DNA from 2 places in the uncultured Paraglaciecola sp. genome. Region 2 is predicted to be linked to the other one. Evidence: predicted binding sites of a transcription regulator. Region 2 holds the regulator's gene; the other holds the start of a gene.

Region 1 (3,400 bases), on a different contig from region 2:
TTAATGACACCTATACCTAATGTGCGCCGACCCATTGTGGCGTTTAACGCTGCAGGAACAGGGTAATCTTGGTAATCCAGTAAATTATCGAGTGCACGTACCGCTAAATCAGACAGCTCAGCAAACTCGTCTATACTTTCGATTGCACCTAAGTTAAACGCTGACAAGGTACATAGAGCAATTTCGCCATTCTCATCATTCACATGCTCCAAAGGTTTAGTCGGTAAGGCGATTTCTAAACATAAATTGCTTTGACGAACCGGAGCCAAGTTAGGGTTGAATGGGCTGTGAGTATTGCAGTGATCAACATTCTGCAAATAAATACGTCCAGTACTGGCCCGCTCTTGCATAAATATGCTGAATAACTCAATGGCTTTGATGTGTTTTTTACGGATGCTTTCATCATTTTCGTACTGTGCATATAAACGTTCGAATTCATCTTGGTCAGCAAAGAAAGCGTCGTAAAGTCCTGGCGTATCTGAAGGGCTAAACAGGGTAATGTGCTGATCTTTGATTAAGCGGGTATACATAAGCTTATTAAACTGCACACCATAGTCCAGATGTCGTACACGGTTTTCTTCAACGCCTCGATTATTTTTCAAGACCAAAAGTGATTCGACTTCTAGATGCCACAAGGGATAAAACAATGTTGCAGCGCCACCACGCACCCCCCCTTGAGAACAACTTTTTACCGCTGTTTGGAAATGCTTGTAAAAAGGAATACAACCTGTATGAAAGGCTTCGCCACCACGGATCGGGCTACCTAATGCTCGAATACGCCCCGCATTAACACCAATTCCCGCACGTTGGCTAACATATTTTACTATGGCGCTGGCTGTGGCATTAATTGAGTCTAGACTGTCACCGGCTTCGATTAACACACACGAACTAAATTGACGTGTAGGGGTTCTGACGCCAGCCATAATTGGTGTGGGTAACGAAATTTTGAACTTAGACGTCGCATCATAAAAACGTTTGATGTAATCCATACGCGTGTTTTTTTCATGTTTAGCAAATAAACAAGCCGCCACTAATATGTAAAGAAACTGCGCACTTTCGTAAATTTCGCCAGTTACACGGTTTTGAACTAAGTACTTTCCTTCAAGTTGTTTAACTGCAGCATAACTGAAATTCATATCACGCCAATGGTCAAGGTAGTTATCCATTTCATCGAATTCGGCGGGGCTGTAATCTTGCAGTAAATGCTTATCGTACTTGCCTTTATCAACCATATTCTTAACATGGTCTTTTAAAACAGGTGGTTCAAAACGACCATAGGATTTCTTGCGTAAATGAAATATGGCTAATCGCGCAGCTAAATATTGATAGTCCGGGCAATCTGTTGAAATAAGGTCGGCAGCAGAACGAATGAGAGTTTCGTGGATATCGGCGGTTTTAATACCATCATAGAACTGAATGTGTGCTTTTATTTCTACTTGCGAAACGGAAACGTTATTTAATCCTTTAGCTGCCCATTCGATTACTTTGTGGATTTTATCCAAGTCTATAATTTCGCGTTCGCCAGTACGTTTGGTGACGTATAAATTGTTATTCATGTTTTCAGCCGTTTCTTTATTTTCTTAAGTCAAATAGATAACTTTTACTTAGCACAAAATGCATCTTTGGAGTTGCTTACCCCTGTGCCTTTAATTATTTGTTAATTCTAACAAGTATTTGCTGTTCTTAAATTTGTTATTCAGTTGCATTCTCATAATCAACACAACACAAGATAGTGAGGTTTTTGATCCATTGCAACCCAACATATAGTGTTTTTGTGTGCGGTCTTGGTGCAGTAACAAAAAGTTAGTAGTGACTCACCTAAAACCGCCTTTTGAGTTTCGGTTAATCGAAATGCAAGAAGAAAATAACGATATTTTTTTATTAAACTTTTTTAATGTAAAAAAACAATGGTTATCATTTATCGATATAAAGGGGTAAAAATAGACAGTAAGCACTAGATGTCGTGTTTTCTTATAAAATAGCGTTATTTTGTTGGCTTAAAAATAACCTAATAATTCTCCGGGGCTATCAATACTAAGGTCCGCATTCCAGCTTTTAGTTTGTTGTATATCAGAGATATAACCATATTGTGCAATCACACTAAACATATTCGCAGAATTAGCCGCCTGAATATCTCGCTTAGCATCTCCTATGTACCATGTATTAGGTAATGCGAGTTCAAGTTTTTCTTCGGCATGCAACAAAGGCAATGGGTGGGGTTTTCTCTCGCTTAAAGTATCACCACTTATAATTACCCCACAGTTTTGTAGAAGGGGGAATGAGGTGATTAACTGCAACGTTAAAAATTCTGGTTTGTTAGTAACTATGCCCCATGGAACTTTATTTTGATTCAGTGCCAACAATAAACTTTCAACACCAACAAAATATTCAGTCTCTACACATATATTATTTTCATAATAATCTAAAAATTGTTGCCGCAAGCCAGCAAAATCATAATCTTTTAGATCTTCCCCAAAACCTAATTCAAGCATACCTTTGGCCCCATCAGAGGCTATGTTACGGTAAATTTTATAATCCACAGTTGGGCGTTTTAGACCTACCAATATTTGATTTAAAGCATTTCCTAAGTCTCTTGCTGTATCTAGTAGTGTGCCATCAAGGTCAAATAAAATTGCATTTGGTTTTTTTAACATCTAAACATCACTATTTCGACAATGAAGGATATAGTTCACATCAACATTTTGATTCGACAAATAATATTCTTGGCTAATGGGGTTCATATGCAAACCGATGATCCTTTGCACCGAAAGTTGTGTGTCATCTATCCAAGACATTAATTCTGAAGGTTTAATAAACTTGTCGTGTTGGTGAGTGCCTTTTGGTACTAGACCTAACACATACTCAGCGCCCACTACCGCCATCAAGTAAGATTTAATATTTCGGTTCAAGGTAGAAAAAAACACATGTCCACCGGGCTTCACTAATCGATAACATGCTTGAACCACAGAGCTGGGGTCAGGGACATGTTCTAGCATCTCCATACAGGTTACCACATCAAATCTAGCTGGATATTTTTCGGCAAATTCCTCGGCTGTAGTCTGCTGATAGTCTGCAATTAAACCTGATTCCAATCCGTGTAAACGGGCGATTTCTAGGGGGGCTTCACCCATGTCAATGCCCGTTACTTGCGCACCATGACGTGCCATGCTTTCTGCCAGAATACCACCACCACATCCTACATCTAATACTTTTTTTTCTGATAAACCGTCACAATGTTGTTGAATATAATCTGTTCTTAAAGGATTGATTTGATGCAAAGGTTTGAACTCACCAGCAAGATCCCACCATCTTGAAGCTAACTCAGAAAACTTTTGTATTTCGTTATGATCCACATTTTGTTTATTTTGCATATTTCACATTTGACCTGATTATCAATTTT
Region 2 (3,400 bases):
TATTCCTCATCCGGTTAACGGATTTGAATATCAAATTGAAAAAAGTATGGAGTGTATTGAACAAAACATGCAGTGCAGTGATTTGATGTCACATCGTGACAGCATAGGCGTGCTTAATGTGATGGATGATATCCGCAAGCAAATTGGGGTGCACTTTCCGACCTCGGTTGAAGCGCTGTAACTAATGAGTGAATTGTGTGCAAAAAGCGTTACAACTTTTGGTTGTTTCTCATACCACAATACCCCTATACAAATTGTTTAAAATAACTAAACTGTGCCCTGTTTATTTAGGGTGTGATTGCCCAAATCTTAATTACTGATTATGTTGAGGAAAAGTGATGCTAACACGTGATATGAATATTGCTGATTTTGACCCAGAATTGTTCCAAGCAATTCAAAATGAAAACCAACGTCAGGAGCATCACATTGAGCTGATAGCTTCTGAAAACTATTGCAGCCCACGTGTTCTAGAAGCTCAAGGTTCTCAATTAACCAATAAGTATGCAGAAGGTTATCCACACAAACGTTATTACGGCGGTTGTGAATATGTAGATATTGCGGAAGATTTAGCCATTGAACGGGCAAAACAATTGTTTGGTTGCGATTATGCCAATGTTCAGCCACATGCTGGTTCACAAGCTAACACTGCTGTGTTTATGGCATTGATAAATGCAGGTGATACAGTATTAGGGATGAGTTTGGCCCACGGTGGTCACTTGACTCATGGTTCACATGTTAATTTTTCAGGAAAAACCTATAACGCTGTGCAGTATGGCTTACACCCTGAAACGGGTGAAATTGATATGGCGCAAGTTAAAGCATTGGCACTTGAACATAAACCTAAAATGATTATCGCTGGTTTCTCAGCTTACTCAGGCATAGTTGATTGGCAGAAGTTCCGCGAAATTGCTGATGAAGTAGGTGCCTATTTGTTAGTGGATATGGCTCACGTTGCTGGTTTAGTTGCTGCAGGTATATATCCTAGTCCCCTTCCACATGCCCATGTGGTAACTACGACTACCCATAAAACATTGGCTGGTCCTCGTGGCGGGTTGATTTTATCTGCCTGTGGTGATGAAGCTATTTACAAAAAACTGAATAGTTCAGTGTTTCCTGGTAATCAAGGTGGTCCATTGTGCCATGTGATCGCTGCTAAAGCCGTTGCTTTTAAAGAAGCATTAGAGCCAGAGTTTAAAGTGTATCAGCAGCAAGTCGTTCTTAATGCTAAAGTAATGGCCGCGGTGATACAAGAGCGTGGGCATAAAGTTGTGTCGGGTGGTACAGATAACCATTTATTCTTATTGGACTTAATTGGCAAAGAATACACAGGTAAAGATGCAGATGCTGCCTTAGGTAATGCTAATATCACTGTTAATAAAAACTCAGTGCCAAATGATCCGCGTTCACCTTTTGTCACCAGTGGATTACGTCTTGGCTCCCCAGCTATTACTCGTCGTGGTTTTAAAGAAAAGCAAGCTAAACAAGTGGCCAATTGGATTTGTGATGTATTGGATAATATTAATGATGAATCTGTGATTGAGCGTGTTAAGGGTGAAGTGGTTGCATTGTGTGAGCAGTTCCCTGTTTATGCCTAAAACATATACCCTTCATCCTTGAAATTGTGCGTTTGTTGGCTGCATTCATTCGCCCCAATCACTTAGTGAATTAAGTTCATGGGGTCTGTTTCATTTGCCGCTGTGCAATTTCAATGATTTTAGGAATAGATTGATATAAAAAAGCCGACAAAAGTCGGCTTTTTTATTGCTTTTTATTTCTTGTAGTATGACTGGCAGTGGAATTTTGTTAATTTAGTCTTATTCACTACCAAAATTTGAAACTATTTATGTTTTGCCCATTTTGTTCTGTACAAGAAACTAAAGTAATCGATTCCCGTTTGGTGGCTGATGGCAGCCAAGTGAGACGCAGAAGAGAGTGCACAGTATGTAAAGAACGTTTTACGACATTTGAGATGGCAGAATTGGTGATGCCTCGAATAGTCAAACGTGATGGTTCTCGTGAACCTTTTCATGAAGAGAAGTTGCGGGCTGGTTTGCAGCGTGCGTTAGAAAAGCGCCCTGTCAGCACAGAACAAGTAGAGCAATGCATTAGTCGTCTGAAATCTTCGTTACGTGCCACAGGTGAGCGGGAAGTCAGTAGTGAATTTCTCGGTAATTTGATTATGGATGCATTGAAAGAACTAGATAAAGTTGCTTATGTGCGTTTTGCGTCTGTGTATCGTTCGTTTGAAGATATTCGAGAATTTGGAGAAGAGATTGCGCGGTTGGGTGACTAAATTCTGCTCAGGTGATTGTCTATTTTTACTCTTTTTATTGATTGGTAACCCGTGATTCAATTTTCTAAAACAGATCATCAAATGATGGCCCGTGCTATTCAATTAGCTAAACGAGGCGAATATACCACTGCTCCTAATCCTAATGTGGGTTGTGTTATCAGTGATGGCAAAGGTGTCATTCTGGGGGAAGGCTGGCATAAAAAGGCGGGAACGCCCCATGCAGAAGTACATGCTCTAGAACAAGTGGCTATTTCTTTAAAAGGCGCCCCAGCCAAAGGTGCTACTGCCTATGTGACGCTTGAGCCTTGCAATCATTATGGTAGAACGCCACCTTGCACAGATGCATTAGTCCGGGCAGGTGTTACTAGGGTTATAGCGGCTATGGTTGATCCTAATCCATTGGTATCTGGAAAAGGTTTAATCAAGCTACAAGACGCGGGGATCAAAACTGAGCATGGTCTGTTACAAGCTGGAGCTGAACAACTTAACCGTGGTTTTATAAAACGTATGCGTACTGGAAAACCTTGGGTAACAGTTAAACTGGCGGCAAGTTTAGATGGTAAAACAGCTTTAGCAAACGGTTTAAGTCAATGGATCACTGGTTCACTGGCAAGGCAGGATGTGCAAAGGCATCGTGCCAAGAGCTGTGCCATTTTATCGGGTTCTGGCACAGTAATAGCTGATAACCCTATGTTAAATGTGCGTTATTCTGAACTACACTTAGCTGATGATGTGTTAGCGCAAGGAGACTTACGTCAACCTTTGCGGGTCCTATTGGATGGGCGTAATCAGTTGCCGCCATCGTTAAGTTGCCTACAACCTATTGAAAACAATCTTGCGGGTAATATTTTGCTTGTTAACGGCAAACTCAATGAACACCCATTTGAACAACATGTGAGTCAATGGCAAGCGCCTTTTAACGGCAATAAGTTAGACTTAGAGAAGGTCATTGCCAAGTTAGGTGAGATGCAGCTAAATAACATATGGGTTGAAGCGGGCGCGAAACTTGCGGGTGCGTTACTGCAAAATAAACTGATTGATGAATTGATTTTATATCAAGCGCCCAAACTAATAGGGGGTATAGGACAAAACTTGTTTGATACTATG

The links. The regulator NrdR, encoded in region 2, represses ribonucleotide reductase genes. The targets are predictions, from matches to a motif close to AAACACNANATNTNGTGTTT.
Region 1: a site for NrdR is predicted at 1,753-1,772, ahead of nrdA (class 1a ribonucleoside-diphosphate reductase subunit alpha). Genes of this name have one in related genera too.

What each region holds. Positions count from the first base shown of each region.
Region 1 covers NZ_CALSOK010000004.1:115,555-118,954, reverse strand. Annotated here, with positions in the region: gene nrdA (class 1a ribonucleoside-diphosphate reductase subunit alpha) at 1-1,556, opposite strand, end outside; gene Q0Y52_RS04370 (HAD-IA family hydrolase) at 1,998-2,654, opposite strand; gene ubiG (bifunctional 2-polyprenyl-6-hydroxyphenol methylase/3-demethylubiquinol 3-O-methyltransferase UbiG) at 2,655-3,371, opposite strand.
Region 2 covers NZ_CALSOK010000018.1:25,311-28,710, reverse strand. Annotated here, with positions in the region: gene Q0Y52_RS16200 (Gfo/Idh/MocA family oxidoreductase) at 1-181, shown strand, start outside; gene glyA (serine hydroxymethyltransferase) at 339-1,595, shown strand; gene nrdR (transcriptional regulator NrdR) at 1,844-2,293, shown strand; gene ribD (bifunctional diaminohydroxyphosphoribosylaminopyrimidine deaminase/5-amino-6-(5-phosphoribosylamino)uracil reductase RibD) at 2,345-3,400, shown strand, end outside.